Regions from separate parts of the Roseateles microcysteis genome, predicted to be linked through region 3. Evidence: predicted binding sites of a transcription regulator. Region 3 holds the regulator's gene; each other region holds the start of a gene.
What was found. Region 3 encodes sigma-54, which starts transcription at its own class of promoters, with help from an activator protein. Its sites were predicted from a motif close to TGGCANGNAANCTGCTTT; they were not measured.

Region 1: the regulator sigma-54 is predicted to act here: its motif matches at 1,540-1,557, upstream of V3596_RS10805 (circularly permuted type 2 ATP-grasp protein).
Region 2: the regulator sigma-54 is predicted to act here: its motif matches at 2,736-2,753, upstream of V3596_RS18420 (CmpA/NrtA family ABC transporter substrate-binding protein).
Region 4: the regulator sigma-54 is predicted to act here: its motif matches at 2,279-2,296, upstream of glnA (type I glutamate--ammonia ligase).

Annotation. Positions count from the first base shown of each region.
Region 1 covers NZ_JBAJMV010000003.1:386,095-390,280, forward strand. Annotated here, with positions in the region: gene V3596_RS10795 (hypothetical protein) at 1-732, shown strand, start outside; gene V3596_RS10800 (LytR/AlgR family response regulator transcription factor) at 740-1,477, shown strand; gene V3596_RS10805 (circularly permuted type 2 ATP-grasp protein) at 1,813-3,240, shown strand; gene V3596_RS10810 (alpha-E domain-containing protein) at 3,325-4,186, shown strand, end outside.
Region 2 covers NZ_JBAJMV010000006.1:381,143-385,328, forward strand. Annotated here, with positions in the region: gene V3596_RS18410 (ABC transporter ATP-binding protein) at 1-429, opposite strand, end outside; gene ntrB (nitrate ABC transporter permease) at 434-1,333, opposite strand; gene V3596_RS18420 (CmpA/NrtA family ABC transporter substrate-binding protein) at 1,344-2,561, opposite strand; gene V3596_RS18425 (ANTAR domain-containing response regulator) at 2,840-3,448, opposite strand; gene V3596_RS18430 (FKBP-type peptidyl-prolyl cis-trans isomerase) at 3,575-3,979, opposite strand.
Region 3 covers NZ_JBAJMV010000007.1:240,966-245,151, forward strand. Annotated here, with positions in the region: gene lptA (lipopolysaccharide transport periplasmic protein LptA) at 1-381, shown strand, start outside; gene lptB (LPS export ABC transporter ATP-binding protein) at 378-1,157, shown strand; gene V3596_RS19760 (RNA polymerase factor sigma-54) at 1,178-2,677, shown strand; gene V3596_RS19765 (TonB-dependent receptor) at 3,122-4,186, shown strand, end outside.
Region 4 covers NZ_JBAJMV010000005.1:265,008-269,193, reverse strand. Annotated here, with positions in the region: gene glnL (nitrogen regulation protein NR(II)) at 1-163, opposite strand, end outside; gene V3596_RS15540 (hypothetical protein) at 198-707, opposite strand; gene glnA (type I glutamate--ammonia ligase) at 796-2,211, opposite strand; gene V3596_RS15530 (EI24 domain-containing protein) at 2,471-3,325, opposite strand; gene V3596_RS15525 (sterol desaturase family protein) at 3,375-4,186, opposite strand, start outside.

The sequences.
Region 1 (4,186 bases), on a different contig from region 3:
GCAGACTGGTGGGGACGCAAGGAAGACTTCAGGCTGGCCGGCAGCAGCTTCATCTGGCATTCGCTGGGCATGACGGTCTATTTGCAGCAGCGCTACTCGCGGCGTGCACAGGCACGACTGAAGTCGCTGCAGGAAGAAGCCGCCGAGCGCGAGCGCAAGCTGGCGGCGGCGCAATTGCTGGCGCTGCAGGCGCGCGTCGACCCGGCGCTGCTGTCGGAGCGCCTGGCCACCATCGACACCGAGCTGCTGGAGCAGCCAGCCCGCGGCCAGGCCCGGCTGGCGGCCTTGATCGAGCTGCTGCGCGCCTTGCAGCCGCATGTGGAAGCCGAACTGTCGACACTGGCCCGCGAGCTTGTCGCCTTGCGCTCCTATGCGAGCCTGGTCAGCGCCGATGCCAGGAGCACCGAGCGGCTGCATCTGGCCGGCCTGAACGACCCACCGGAATGGCCGCTGGCGCCCATGGTCTTGCTGCCGCTGGTGCGGCCGTTGCTCGATGAGGGCACCACGCTGTGGAGCCTGTCGCTGCTGGCCGCCGAGGGACGTGCCGAGCTGTGGCTGCAGGCGCTCGGGCCAGATGCCGAGCGGACACAAGCCGCCGCCGCACGCGTGCCGATGGCCGAGCTGAACCAGCGCCTGCGGGCCGTGCACGGCAATCAGTCTTCACTGACACTGGCCGCCAACGAGATGCCGCTGTTCAAGCTGAACTGGCCCATCCCCATTGCCACGCCCTGATCGCGCCATGACCCGCATCCTGATCGCCGAAGACGAAGCGCTGCTCGCCAGCGAAATCCGCGAGGAGCTCTTGCGCCAATGGCCCGAGGCCCAGGTCGTGGCCATCGCTCGCGACGGCCATGAGGCCTTGCGCCTGGTGGAGCAATTGCAGCCCGAGGTCTGCTTCCTGGACGTGCAGATGCCCGGGCTCTCCGGCCTTGAGGTGGCGCAATTGATTGGCCGCCGTGCCCACGTCGTCTTCATCACGGCGCATGAGCGCTATGCGGTGCAGGCCTTCGACGAAGGTGCGGTCGGCTACCTCCTGAAGCCGCTGGACCCGGCGCGCATGGCCAAGACCCTGCTGCGCCTGAAGGAGCGGCTGCCGCAGCAACCGGCCGACCTTGGCGGGCTCAAAGCGCAGGCCGCGCCGGCCGGCACCGAGGCCTTGCGCTGGATCACCGTGCAGCGCGGCCGCGAGCTGCAACTGATCACGGTGGACGACGTGGTCTATTTCCGCGCCGACAACAAATACGTGGCCGTGGTCACTGCCGACACCGAGGCCCTGATCTCGGTGCCCTTGAAGGAGCTGATCCAGCGACTGGACGGCGAGCACTTCTGGCAGGTGCACCGCTCGACCATCGTCAATGCCCATGCCATCAAGTCGGTCAGCCGGGCCTTGAGCGGCAAGCTCAGCATCACGCTGAAGAGCCGGCCCGAGTCGCTGGAGGTCAGCCCGGCCTATTCGCACCGCTTCAAGCAACTCTGAGGGCAACTCTGAGGGCAGCTTTGAGGCAGCGGCTGGCGAATATCGCCCAGCCAGGCAAGACCTGGCACGTTATGTGCGACTGCAACATCAACTGCAGTTGTCTCCTCTATCCCCCAAGGATGGATTCAGCCTCGGGCCGCAAGGTCCGAGGCTCTTTTTTTGCACGCACGCCCCGCAGGCAAGACCTGGCGCACCAAGCTGGCACACGCGGCAGGCACCAGATGCAGGCACACTGGCTTTCGGCACCAACAAGGTTCATGCTTGCTGCTCAGATCAGCCATCAAACAGGCACGGGCCTTGCATTGATGGATCTGAGCCTTTCGGAGTTGTTCCCCATGCATGCGCTGACCCTGCCGCCCGCCGGCCACTACGACGAGATGCTGGAGGCCGGTGGTGCCCTCCGCCAACACTACGGCGCTTTCGGCAGCTGGCTGCAGGCGCAGTCGGCCGAGACCCTGGCCAAGAAGCGCGCCGAGGCCGACCTGCTGTTCCACAAGGTCGGCATCACCTTCGCCGTCTATGGCGACGAGGCCGGCGCCGAGCGGCTGATTCCCTTCGACATGGTGCCCCGCATCGTGCCGGCCTCGGAATGGCAGATGCTGGAAAAGGGCCTGCGCCAGCGGGTCACGGCGCTGAACCGCTTTCTCTGGGACATCTATCACGACCATGAAATCCTCAAGGCCGGCCTGATACCGACCGAGCAGGTGCTCGGCAACGCGCAGTACCAGCAGGCGATGCAGGGCCTGGACCTGCCGCATGGCATCTACGCCCACATCACCGGCGTGGACCTGATCCGCCATTCCGACGGCGGCTACTACGTGCTGGAAGACAACCTGCGCGTGCCCAGCGGTGTGAGCTACATGCTGGAGAACCGCAAGATGATGATGCGGCTCTTCCCCGAGCTGTTCTCGCGCTATGCGGTGGCGCCGGTGGCGCACTACCCGACGCTGCTGCTCAACACGCTGCGCCATGCCAGCCTTGAGGAGAACCCGACCGCCGTGGTGCTGACGCCCGGCCCCTTCAACTCCGCCTACTTCGAGCATGCCTTCCTGGCGCAGCAGATGGGTGTGGAGCTGGTCGAGGGCCAGGACCTGTTCGTCAAGGACGACTGGCTCTACATGCGCACCACGGTCGGCCCCAAGCGGGTGGACGTGATCTACCGCCGCATCGACGACGCCTTCCTCGACCCGCTGGCCTTCCGTGCCGATTCGATGCTGGGCGTGCCGGGGCTGCTCTCGGTCTACCAGAAGGGCCACCTGATCCTGGCGAACGCCATCGGCACCGGCGTGGCGGACGACAAGTCCATCTACCCCTATGTGCCGGACATGATCCGCTTCTACCTGGGCGAGGAGCCGATCCTGCACAACGTGCCGACCTGGCAATGCCGCAAGAGCGCGGACCTCGACCATGTCTTGAACCACATGAAAGACCTTGTGGTGAAGGAAGTGCATGGCGCCGGCGGCTACGGCATGCTGGTCGGCCCGGCCGCCACGGCTGCCGAGGTCGAGGACTTCAAGCTGCGCGTCAAGGCCAACCCGAGCAACTACATCGCGCAGCCAACGCTGTGCCTCTCGAGCTGCCCCACCTTCGTGGAGAGCGGCATCGCGCCCCGACATATCGACCTGCGGCCGTTCGTGTTGACCGGGCGGGAGATCACGATGGTGGCCGGCGGGCTCACGCGCGTGGCCTTGAAGGAAGGCTCATTGGTGGTGAACAGCAGCCAAGGCGGCGGCACCAAGGACACCTGGATTCTGGAAAGTTGATATGAAGCCCCCACGTTCACTTCGTTCTCTGCTCCCCGAGGGGGCGCAGGCCTCCCTTGGGGCAGCCCGGCGGGAGTCCTGATCATGCTGTCTCGCACCGCCTCCCAGCTCTATTGGATGAGCCGCTATGTCGAACGCGCCGAGAACCTGGTGCGCATGCTCGACGTGACCCAATCGCTGTCGATGCTGCCGCAGTCGCACGGCGCGCGCACCGAACTGGCCGCGCCGCTGGCCGTGACCGGCGCCCTGCAGGACTACAGCGCGCGGCATCCGCAGCTCGATGCCGAGCATCTCTTCAACTTCATGGCGCTGGACCTGGACAACCCGGCCTCGGTCCTGAGCTGCCTGCGCTCCGCGCGCGAGAACGCCCATGCGGTGCGCGGCCAGATCACGGCCGAGATGTGGGAGGCCATCAACAGCACCTGGCTGGAAGGCCGCAGCTTCCCGAAGCGCGGCATCCCGAGCGTCTCCAGCTTCTTCGACTGGGTGAAGGAGCGCTCGCACCTGTTCCGCGGCGCCACCTACGGCACCTTGCAGCGCAACGACGCCTATATGTTCATCCGCCTGGGCACCTTCATCGAGCGGGCCGACAACACGGCACGCCTGCTGGACGTGAAATCGCAGTTGATCGAACCGGCGGTCGAGACCTTGGCGCCGGTGGAAGTGGCCAGCGACAGCGCGCCCGACTTCTATGCCTGGAGCGCGCTCTTGCGCTCGCTCTCGGCCTTCGAGGCCTATCACGCGATCTACCGCGACAGCCTGGAGGGCCGCCGCGTCACCGAGCTCCTGATCCTGCGCCCCGACGTGCCCCGGAGCCTGCGCGCCTGCTGCGACGAGATCGTCGCCATCCTCCCGAAGATCGAAGCCAACCAGGGCGCGCTGGACGCCGGCCGCGTGGTCAAGAAGCGCGCCGGGCAGCTGGCCCTGCGCCTGGAATACGGCTCGG
Region 2 (4,186 bases), on a different contig from region 3:
ACCCGAAATTTCCTGCGGCTTCTTGGCGGCCGCATGTCCCATGCCGACCAGCGCCAGCGCATCTAGCGTACGCTGTTTGAGCTGGGCCTTTGTCTCCTCGGCACCGAAAACGCGCTCGACCGCCAGGTACACGTTCTCAAAGCACGTGAGCCAGGGCAGGAGCGAATGATTCTGGAACACGACCGCGCGCTCGGGGCCGGGCGCCGCGATCTCGCGGCCATCGCAGATCAGGCCGCCGCTCGTGGGGGACAGCAGCCCCGCGATCAGATTCAGCAGCGTGGACTTGCCGCAGCCCGAATGGCCGATCAGCGTGATGAACTCGCCGCGCTGCACTTCGAGATTGATCTCGCGCAGTGCATGGAACTTTCCCTTGCGGGTGGAGAACACCATTTCGGCGTCCTGCACCAGGACAAATGGTTTGCTGCTCATGGGGTCAGTCCTCGCTGAAGGAGAAGCGCTGGGCCACGAGCATCAGGAGTTGCTCCAAGGCCAGGCCCACGATGCCGATCACGAAGATGGCGATGATGATGTGCTGGACGTTCAGGTTGTTCCACTCGTCCCAGACCCAGAAGCCGATGCCCACGCCGCCGGTCAGCATCTCGGCCGCCACGATCACCAGCCAGGCCGTGCCGACGGACAGGCGCACACCCGTCAGCAGGTAGGGCAGGACGGCCGGGAACAGGATGCGCGTGATGACCTTCCATTCGCTGAGGTTCAAGACGCGGGCCACGTTCAGGTAGTCCTGCGGCACGCGCTGCACGCCCACGGCGGTGTTGACGACCATCGGCCAGATCGAGCAGATGAAGATGGTCCAGATCGCGGCCGGATTGGCGCTCTTGAACACCAGCAGGCCGATGGGCAGCCAGGCCAGCGGCGACACCGGCTTCAGGAGGCTGATCAAGGGCGAGACCATGCGGTTCGCGAACTCGAAGCGGCCGATGATGAAGCCCAGCGGGATGCCCACCAGGGCAGCGAGGCCGAAGCCCATGGCCACGCGCTGCAGCGAGAACAGGATGTTCCAGCCTATGCCCTGATCGTTCGGGCCCTTGCTGTAGAAGGGGTCGGCAAACAGCTTGACGGCGGCATCGAAGGTTTGAACGGGCGTGGGAAAGCTGCCGCCCTTTTGCGTCAGCAGTCCCCACACGCCGACCAGCAAGGCCAGGCCGAGGATGGGCGGCAGCACGCGCATCCAGAAGGCGCGCCAGTCCAGCGGAGCGCGCGCCTTGGGCTGCGGCTTGGCGACGACAGCCAAGGGCTCGCGAGGCTTGGCTGCCACGGCGGCTGGCTCCTCGCTGATCACTTCGCGCGGCGAATGAAAGACTGCGGAGACCATGTTGTGCTCCTCAAGCCTTGACCTTGAACGAATCGGCGTACTTGGCGGGTTCCTTGCCGTCCCAGGTCACGCCGTCGATCAGCTTGCTGGCGCGCAGGGCGTCCTTGGGCACGCTGACCTTCAGCTGCGATGCGGCCTGCTTGTAGAGCTCGATCTGATTGATCTGCTTGGCCACGCCCAGGTAATCGGGATGGTCCTTGATCAGGCCCCAGCGCTTGTGCTGGGTCAGGAACCACATGCCGTCCGACAGGTAGGGGAAGTTCACCGCACCGTCGTTGAAGAACTTCATGTGGTTCGGGTCGTCCCAGGTCTTGCCCAGGCCGTTCTGGTAGCGGCCGAGGATGCGCTGGTTGATCGCGTCGGCGCTGGTATTGACATAGGACTTGTCGGCGATGGTGTCGGCCATCTTCAGCTTGTTCTGCAGGCCGGCATCGATCCAGCGGCTGGCCTCCAGCACGGCCATGATCACGGCGCGCGCGGTGTTCGGATACTTCTTCGCGAACTCGCCGGTCGTGCCCAGCACCTTCTCGGGATGGTCCTTCCAGATGTCCTGCGTGGTCACGGCGGTGATGCCGATGCCGTCCATGATGGCGCGGTGGCCCCAGGGCTCGCCGACGCAGTAGCCGTCCATATTGCCCACGCGCATGTTTGCCACCATCTGCGGCGGCGGCACGGTGATGACCTTGGCGTCCTTGATCGGATTGATGCCGACACTGGCCAGCCAGTAGTACAGCCACATCGCATGCGTGCCGGTCGGGAAGGTCTGCGCGAAGGTGTACTCGCGCTTCTCGGTGCTCATCAGCTTGGCGAGCGAGGCGCCATCCACGGCGCCCTTGTCCGCCAGCTTCTTCGACAGCGTGATGGCCTGGCCGTTGTTGTTCAGGGTCATCAGCACGGCCATGTCCTTCTTCGGCCCGCTGACGCCGAGGTGCACGCCGTAGATCAGGCCGTAAAGCACGTGCGCCATGTCCAGCTCGCCGTTGACCAGCTTGTCACGCACACCAGCCCACGAGGCTTCCTTGGTCGGGATGATCTTGATGCCGTACTTCTTGTCGAAGCCCAGCACCGAGGCCATCACGATGGAGGCGCAGTCGGTCAGGGGGATGAAGCCGATGCGCACCTCCTCCTTCTCGGGCTTGTCCGAGCCGGCGGCCCAGGCCATGGGGCTCATGGCACTCATGGCGGCACCGGCAGCGCCGGCCAGCAATGTGCGGCGTTCCTCGCTCATCAAACCCTCCTTGTGCAGCTTCTTTCCAGTCGTATGGCTCATCGAGATCTCCAAGCAGAAAAGGACAAAGGCGTCGCGACCAGGAGACCACTCGCGTGTCTCCATCGGTCGGACGCCTTTGTCCTTGTTCGATTCCAGAAGGGCCCACGCCGTTGCGGGCCCGACGACTTCACTTCAGCAGAAAGCGTGCCAGCGTTATTCCGGGAGATTTGGCCGGTGCACGCACCGGCCGCGCACTGTTTGCCGGCATCGCTGCGCCAGATTGGTGCAATGCAACATCAACACGGGCGCAAAAGGGAATGCGCGTCGATGACCCGCTCTGCCACGGCGGCCAACGCCTCACCGCGGTCCATCGCGAGCTTGCGCAGACGCTTGTAGGCCGCGTCCTCATCCAGGCCCAGCTCGCTCATCAGGATGCCCTTGGCCTTCTCCACGCTCTTGCGGCTGGCCAATTGCGCCTGCGCCTTGCCCAGCTCCTGGCGCAGCGCCAGGTCTTGCTCGAAACGGGCAATCGCCACCTGCAGCACCGGCGCCAGGCGCTCGGCGCGCAGGCCGGCCACCACATAGGCGCTGACGCCCGCCTTCAGGGCGCGGCGCATCGGGTCGTCGCCGCCGTCCTCGGAAAACATCACCACCGGGCGCGGCATCGTCTCCGAAACCGTGGCAAGCATCTCTACCGTGTCGCGGGTGGGCGATTCACTGTCGACGATCACCACATCGGGCTTCAAGCGCAGCACGCAGTCATGGATCAGCGTGGCCTGCTCCACCACGCCCACCACCTCGCAGCCCAGGCGCGCCAGCTCGTCGCTGATCAGCGCGCCGCGGTGGGCACCGTCATCGATCAGCAGGACGCGCAGGCCCTGGGCCAGGGAAAGGGAGTCGCTCAAGGGGGGTTGTTACGGGACAAGGGTTGCAGGGCTTGACGCAACTTCCATGCCCGCAAGCGGGCCTCAGCAATCAATCAAGGTCACAGCCCATCGCTCCATGGCCATCCCCGAGGCGACCCGCCGTGCTCAGGGCTTGACGATGCCCAGCAGCTCGATCTCGAAGGTCAGCGGCGTGTTGGGCGGAATGGCGCCGCCACCGGCACCGCGTTCGCCATAGGCCAGGGCGGCCGGGCAATAGAACTTGGCCTTGCCGCCGACCTTCATCAACTGCACGCCTTCGGTCCAGCAACGGATCACGCGGTTGAGCGGCAGGTCCATCGGCTCGCCGCGGGCGACCGAACTGTCGAACTCGCGGCCGTCGAGAAAGCGGCCGACGTAGTGCACCTTGACCTTGTCGTTCTGCGTCGGCTTCGCGCCGGTGCCGGCCACGACTTCGGTGTAGACCAGGCCCGAGGCGGTGGTGATGGGTTCGGCGGCCAAGGCCGGCGACAGGCACAGCGCGAGGGGAATCAAGGCGAGCAGCTTGCGCATGGAATTCATCCAGGGTTTTCGATGGAGCCGGATCATCGCATCGCGCGCGCATGCAAAAAATGGCTCATCGCCGATCTGAGGGGGAGACTCATGCAGGCACGTAGCTGCCGTTCGTTTTCTTGTTCCTCGGTTGGTCGAAGATCAGGCCGCCAGCGGGTTCCCCTGCGCTCGTGTCCCCCGGCCCTGGCCGCGCCAGGTCCTCCTCCT
Region 3 (4,186 bases):
GCCACTTCGGACGGCGACAAGCAGGTGAGCTTCAGCCAGGGCCGTGACACGCCGGGCGAGGTGATCGAAGGCAGGGCCGACCAGATCGAATACGACAGCCGCAAGGAAACCGTCCGCTTCGTCGGCAATGCGGTGCTTCGCCAACTGCGCAACGGCCTCGTCACCGGGGAGACCACCGGTGGCGAGATCGCCTATGACAACCGCAGCGAACTCTTCAAGACCAGCGGCGGCAATGTCGAGCGCAGCCCCAACGGCCGCGGCCGCATGGTGTTGATGCCGCGCGCAGCCAGTGCGCCCGAGGCATTGCCGTCCGCCAGCAGCGCACCTACCCAACTGCAGCCCAGCACCACGCTGCAAACCACGCCTCGCAAGCCCTCATGAGCGGCATCGACAGCGCAGCGGCGGCACCGGACCGCCCGAGCCGGCTTGAGGCCGACGGACTGCAGAAGACCTACGGCGTGCGTCGCGTGGTCAAGAACGTGCACCTGGCCGTGGACAGCGGTGAAGTCGTGGGCCTCCTGGGTCCCAACGGTGCCGGCAAGACCACCAGTTTCTACATGATCGTCGGCCTGGTGCGGGCGGACGCCGGCGAGATCCGGCTCGATGGCGAGGCGCTGGAGCGCCTGCCCATCCACCGCCGCTCGCGCCTCGGGCTGTCCTATCTGCCGCAGGAGGCTTCGATCTTCCGCAAGCTCACCGTCGAGGAAAACATCCGCGCCGTGCTGGAGCTGCAGCAGGACGAGAACGGCAAGCCCTGGACCAAGACCCGCATCAACGAGATGCTGGACAGCCTCCTGCACGAGCTCTCGATCGAGAAGCTGCGCGACAGCCCGGCACCCGCGCTCTCGGGCGGCGAGCGCCGCCGGGTCGAGATTGCCCGCGCCTTGGCCACGCAGCCGCGCTTCATCCTCCTGGACGAGCCTTTTGCCGGCGTGGACCCGATCGCCGTGCTCGAGATCCAACGCATCATCGGCTTCCTGAAGGCGCGCGGCATCGGTGTGCTGATCACCGATCACAACGTGCGCGAGACCCTGGGCATCTGCGACCGCGCCTACATCATCAGCGAGGGCGAGGTGCTGGCCGAAGGCACGCCCGACGAGCTGGTGGCCAACGCCGACGTGCGCAAGGTGTACCTCGGCGAACACTTCAAAATGTAGGCTGCTGGGGCTGCGCTGAGATGAAACCCACCCTGCAGGTACGGCTCAGTCAGCATCTGGCGCTGACGCCCCAGTTGCAGCAGTCGATCCGGCTGCTGCAGCTCTCCACACTGGAGCTGCACCAGGAAGTGGAGCAGATGCTGGCGCAGAACCCGCTGCTCGAGACCGACGAGGAATTCGGCAGCGCGGTCACCGCACCCGAGCTCAGCGAAGTCCGCGGCAACGCGTCCGACGAACCCGACTCGGCACCTTCAGGCGATGGTGAGGCCGCGAGCGAGATCAAGGCCGAGGACTTCGGCACCACCGAGCGCGAAGACTGGGAAAACGGCACCGAGGGCGACGACTTCGACGGCATCCGCGAGCTGCCCGGCAGCGCCAGCTCCAGCAGCGAAGACGGAGAAAGGCCCGAGACCGAGGCGCCGTCCATCAGCCTGCAGCAGCATCTGCAACAGCAGATGGCCGGCATGTCTTTCAGCAGCGAAGACCGCGCCGCGCTCCTGGTGCTGATCGAATCGCTGAACGACGACGGCTACCTGGCCGACCCGCTGGAAGAGATCGCCGCCTCGCTCGCCGGTGAAGACGACCCCGAGGCACTCGAGGAATTGCTGGAACGCCTGCAGGTGGCCTTGCGCTGGCTGCAGAGCATGGAGCCCACCGGTGTCGGCGCCCGGGACCTCTCCGAATGCCTGCTCCTGCAACTGCGCACGCGGCCGCGCAGCCAGGTGCAGGTGGTGGCCATCCTGATCTGCAAGAACCACCTGGAGCTGCTGGCCCGGCGCGACAGCAAGAAGCTGATGGCACTCACCGGCGCCGACGAACAGCTGCTGCGCGAGGCGCAGACGCTGATCCAGACACTGGAGCCCAAGCCGGGCCGGCCGTTTGCGCCAGGCGAGGCGGCGGCCGTGGTGCCGGACGTGATCGTCAGCAAGAGCGGCCGCGGATTCCGTGTGATGCTCAACCCCGAGGTCGCGCCCAAGCTGCGCATCAACGAGCTCTATGCCAATGCGCTGCGCGCCACGCGCGGCGGCATCAGCAACAGCGCGCTGGGCGGCCAATTGCAGGAGGCGCGCTGGTTCATCAAGAACATCCAGCAGCGCTTCGACACCATCCTGCGTGTCTCGCAGGCCATCGTCGAGCGGCAGAAGGGCTTCTTCCAGCATGGGGCGCTGGCGATGAAGCCGCTGGTGCTCAGAGAAATAGCCGACGAGCTGGGCCTGCATGAATCGACCATCTCGCGCGTGACCACGGCCAAGTACATGGCCACGCCGCATGGCACCTTCGAGCTGAAGTACTTCTTCGGGTCCGGCCTCAACACCGATGCCGGCGGCAATGCCTCCAGCACGGCGGTGCGCGCGCTGATCAAGCAGTTCGTCGACGCCGAAGACAACAACAAGCCGCTGTCCGACAGCGCCTTGTCCGACATGCTGGAAGAGCAGGGCATCCAGGTGGCGCGGCGCACGGTGGCCAAGTACCGCGAGGCGCTGAAAATTGCGCCGGCCAATCTGCGCAAGGCGCTTTGACGCGACTCTGACCTGGGGTCTGAGCGGGGGTCTGAACGGGGCCCTGAATGCCTGCCGCGCAGCGCGCTGCCAACGCATGACCCAGCGACTTGCTAGGACTTTGCCGCGTCAGTCGCCGCACCGCAACAGCGCCGGCACAAACGATCAAGGCGTTGATTGATGCGCCCTGAATCCGCCCGGGATAACCCGCAAAGTGGGTGACCGGAAACCTTGCCTCCCGGCCGATTCATCCGCTATTCAAAATTCCGATAGTTCGACGCACAAGCGTCATACATCGATTCGGACCCGTCCTCATAAGCTGGACTCCTCACAAGCGCAGGCGGGCCTCATCCGGGCCTTGCAAGCAGGCTTGTAGATCGCCGCCTCGTGAAGCCTCGGGGCGCTTGCGGTGAACACCAGTCAATGACAAAAAGTGCCGGCCAAGCCCGGTGACGGAGACAGCTTGTGAACAAGATTTCGAAACTGGCCTTGCGGCCGGATGGCCTGGCCCTGGCCGTTTCCATGGCCCTCACGCTGATGGCCAGCGAGGCCGCGATGGCTCAAGCGAGCACGACGCCCGTAGCGCCGGCCAAGCCCGCGGCCGAAGCGGCGCAAGGCGGTGAACAGGCCAAGGACAGCAAGGATGACAAGAAGCCGGCAGCGAAGGCCACGGCCGAGCTGAGCTCGGTGCTGGTGATCGGCACGCGGCTCTCGCAGCAGTCCAGCATCGACCGCAAGAAGCGCGCGGCCACGGCCACCGACTCGGTCGTGGCGGAAGACGTCGGTGCCTTCCCTGACCGCAATATCGGCGAAGCGATCTCGCGCATTGCCGGTGTGGCGCTGGACCGCGGCGACTTCGGCGAAGGCGTGAGCGTCTCGGTGCGCGGCACCGGCGCCGATCTCACGCGTGTGGAGATGGATGGCCAGGCCGTGCAGGCTGGTGGCGGCACCGACCTGCTGGGTGGTGGCGGTGGCCGCGGTGTCGAGTTCCGCGAGCTTTCGTCGGACCTGATCAAGAGCGTGGACGTGGTCAAGGGTTCGACCGCCGCGATGACCGAAGGCTCGCTCGGCGGCAGCATCATCATCAACACGCGGACCGGCCTGGACTTCAAGAAGCCCTATTACTCGCTGCGCGTGGCCGCCACCGAGAGCTCCCTGAACAGGAAGACCACGCCCAACCTGAACCTGGTGCTGGCCGACAAGTTCCTGGACAAGCGTCTGGGCGTGCTGGTCAACCTGAACAAGTCCAACTACAACAGCGAGAGCCATCAGCAGAGCAATGGCGGCGTCAACGGCCTGCAAGGCCTGTTGCGCCAGGCGGACTTCGACAACTCGCCGGAGAAGACCTTTGCCTTCAACCCGGCCACGGTCTCCAAGACCGACCCGACGGTCAACGCCACGTTCCTGGCCTCGCCGCTGACGGCCGGCGGCACCTTCAATGCAGCCACGCCGCTGGAGCTGATCACCAAATCGGCCGCTGCGCAGAGCAAGGCCGACTGCTTCACTGCCTTCCCCAATCTCACCACGGCG
Region 4 (4,186 bases), on a different contig from region 3:
AGAGATTGCCGTGGACGACCGCGCGGCGCGAGAGCCGCATGACGTTCTCGAACGCAGCATTGGCAAACAGGCATTCGCCGTCAGGCTGGATCACGGCCACCATGGTAGCCAGCAAGTCGAAGCCAGCGAACTGCGACTCCAGGCCGCGTGGGTTCGTGCTCATCGGACTGCTCCTGCAAGCGGCCGCGGCCGCCGAGTCAAGGCAGCTTGCTGATCTCGCGCTTGAGCGCCTCGATGTCGGCTTCCTGACGCGTGATGCTGGCCTTCAGCTCGGCCACACGGTCCAGATATTTCTGGTAGTTGCGCTCTTCGCCACGACGCTCTGGCGTGCCGTTGTTGTACTCGGCACGCAGCTCCGACAACTTGGACTCGGCATTGCGCAACTCGGCCTGCAGCACCGAGCGCCGCTCGCTGTCGCGGCCGCGTTGCTGTTGCGACTCGACCTTGCTCTCGTTCGGCCGCGCATTGCTGCTGACTGTGCCGCTGGCAGGCGGTGCCGGCCGGCGCGCCGGTTGCAGCACCGTGATGGGCGCGCCCTCGATGGTGCGGCAGCCCTTCTCTTGCGCTTCCTTCGCGCTCAGGGCATCGGTGTACAGCACCGGCGGGCCGGGGCAACGATAGACGATGGTCTGAGCGCTGGCCTCGCCAAGCAGGGCCAACAGCAGAGCCGGCAACAGGTACCGGGCAGCTCGCAGATGAATGCTCATGAGGGCGATTGTGGCGCATGAATGTAAAAGGGACGGCCAAGACCGTCCCTTTGTCTGTATCAGCCGGTTTGGCTGGGGCTCACTGCCATTACAGGCTGTAGTACATGTCGTATTCGACCGGGTGCGTTGCCATGCGGAAGCGGGTCACTTCCTGCATCTTCAGGTCGATATAGGCATCGATGAAGCTGTCGGTGAACACGCCACCCTTGGTCAGGAAGGCGCGGTCCTTGTCCAGGTACTCCAGGGCCTGATCCAGGCTGTGGCAGACGGTCGGGATCTTCGCGTCTTCTTCCGGCGGCAGGTGGTACAGATCCTTGGTGGCGGCTTCGCCCGGGTGGATCTTGTTTTCGACGCCGTCCAGGCCCGCCATCAGCAGTGCTGCGAAGCACAGGTACGGATTGGCCGAAGGATCGGGGAAGCGCGCTTCGACGCGGCGGCCCTTGGGGTTGGCCACGTAGGGGATGCGGATCGAGGCCGAGCGGTTCTTGGCCGAGTAGGCCAGCTTCACCGGGGCTTCGAAGCCAGGCACCAGGCGCTTGTACGAGTTCGTACCCGGGTTGGTGATGGCGTTCAGCGCGCGAGCATGCTTGATGATGCCGCCGATGTAGTACAGGGCGAAGTCGGACAGGCCTGCATAGCCGTCGCCAGCGAACAGGTTCTTGCCGTCCTTCCAGACCGACTGGTGAACGTGCATGCCGGAACCGTTGTCGCCAACGATGGGCTTGGGCATGAAGGTGGCGGTCTTGCCGTAGGCATGGGCCACGTTCTGCACCACGTACTTCTGCAGCTGGGTCCAGTCGGCGCGCTGCACCAGCGAGCTGAACTTGGTGCCGATTTCCATCTGGCCGGCGTTGGCCACTTCATGGTGATGCACCTCGACCGGGATGCCCAGCTGTTCGAGGATCAGGCACATTTCCGAGCGCATGTCCTGGCCGGCGTCGACCGGGGGCACGGGGAAGTAGCCGCCCTTGACGGTGGGGCGGTAGCCGCTGTTACCGTGCTCGTACTCCTTGCCGGTGTTCCAGGCAGCTTCTTCGCTTTCGATCTTGAAGAAGCAGCCGGACATGTCATTGCCCCAGCGGATCGAGTCGAAGATGAAGAATTCGGGTTCCGGACCGAAGTAGGCGGTGTCGCCCAGGCCGGAAGACTTCAGGTAGGCCTCGGCGCGCTTGGCCAGCGAACGCGGGTCGCGCTCATAGGCCTTGCCGTCGGTGGGGTCGATCACGTCGCAGGACAGGATCAGGGTCGGCTCTTCGAAGAAGGGGTCGATATTGGCCGTGTTCGGGTCCGGGATCAGCAGCATGTCGGAGGCTTCGATGCCCTTCCAGCCGGCGATCGACGAACCGTCGAATGCATGACCCGACGTGAACTTGTCTTCGTCGAAGTGGGAAACCGGCACGGACACATGCTGTTCCTTGCCACGGGTATCGGTGAAGCGGAAGTCGACGAACTTGACTTCGTTTTCCTTCACCATCTTCATCACGTCGGCGACGGTCTTGGCCATCAATAGCTCCTGCTGCAGTAGGTTCAATGTGGAATTCGGCGAGCGCGTGGGCGCTACGGGGTATTAATTAGCAGTTTGTGTGCCAACACCATGACAAAACCGCTGTTGGCCGCCTGCCTCTGGTGCACAGGCGCTGCGAGGCCACATTATGCGCCGCGACGGGGCCGACGATCAGGGTTTACGCACCTCCGAAGTGCACCACGCGCCAACGTCGGGCACCAAAATGGCGCCTAACCTGGCACCAAATTGGCGCAGCATTTCAGCTCAGTGGCGTGAGCACTTCGAGCTCCACCGGCGGTGGTGGCGGCGCGGGCGGCACTGCGGCCGCGCGCAGCTGCTGCAAGGCGGCCAGCGCATAGTGGGCGAACCAGGCGGTCGAGAAGGCGAAGACCAGCATGTAGAGCCAGATCGTCACCAGGATCAGGAACGGCGCCAGCACCACCGCCATCACGCCCAGGGCCCAGATGAAGGCCGGCGCCGCGCCCAGATAACCGGTGATCACGCCAATGGCCAGCAGTGGCCCGCGATGCGCCTGCAGCAGTTGCCGGCGCTCCTCGGCCGAGGCATGGGCTGCCAGCACGTCGAAGCTGAAGATCTTGAAGCTCAGCCAGCCCCAGATCAGCGGCGGCAGGATCAGGATCACCGGCGGTATCAGCCAGAAAGGCATGCTGACGACGAGCGCGCCCAAGGCCAGCAAGGTAGCGCCCAGCGCGATGAACACGCCCTGGATCAGGCCGCCGCCCTGCTTCTTCTCGAGGGTCGGGAAGCGCCTGGCCGCCACCAGGCCCACGATGGCCTGCGTCATGCACAGCGCGACCAGGAGGAGGCTCATGAGCACGATCACCGGCAACACCATGGCCAGAACGACCAGCGGCGCCAGCGCGCTGCGGAAGCCGCCGGCGCCCATGGCGTCCAGCCATTGCAGCAGGCTTTCGACCAGCTTCCATTGCTCGAGCGTGGCACGCACACCGGCGACCGAAGCCTCCCAGCCGAAATACATGAAGACGCCGCTGAGCAGCGCCACCACCAGCAAGGGCAGGAGCGACAGCCCGATCACCTTGGGGTGCAGGCAGTAGGCGGCCGCGCGCCAGAAAGAGTCGCCCAGTCGGCTCATATGTTCCAAAGCTGCTCTCCTGCGCTTGTCTTGCTGGCTGGCCAGCTGTTCAGCCTCGGCCGGCCAGGCGCTTCAAGCCCAGCCACTGCTGGGCCCAGAAGCCGCGGCCGTAGTCGCGCCCGCCCTCTTCGGGCAGCTGGTCGCGCACGCCGGTGGCATCGTATTGCAGCTTGAAGTCGGCCGTGCCGAAGACGATGTCCCAGAGCGGGAACAGCACTGCGAAGTTGTGGCCGCCCAGCGTGCCACGGCCGCCCGACTCGTGGCCTATGCCGATGGAGTGATGGCGGCGATGGAAACGCGGGCTCACCAGCACGCGCTCCAGCACGGCACCAAACCAGATCCGCGCATTGGCATGCTGCAGGCTTTCCATCAACTGCGAGATCGCCACCAGGGCCACGAACTGCCCCGGGCCCACGCCGATCAGGCGCGCCACCAGCACAAAGGCGGCGTCGATCAGCACATCGTCCAGCAGGTGGTTGCGGTTGTCGCTCCACAGCGTCATCTGGCGCTGGCTGTGATGCAGCGAATGCAGGGACCACCACCAGTTGAAGGAATGCTGCGCGCGGTGCAGCCAATACATGAGCAAGTCGAACACCAAGAGGTAGAGCAGGAAGCTCACCATCGGCTGGTCAGTCACGCCGGGCCAGAGACCGTCGAGCTGCCAGGTCGGCACTCCCAGCATGCGCATCTCGCCGGACAGGGCATCAAAGATCGGGTCCAGGCTGAAGAACATCGCCAGCCGGAACAGCCCCAGGCGATGGATGAGCGTGTAGAGGATGTCGACCCGCACGGCCGCGCGGTCGCTCACCGCCTCGACCGGTCGCCAGCGTTCCAGCGCGCGCAAGACGGTCAGCATCACGG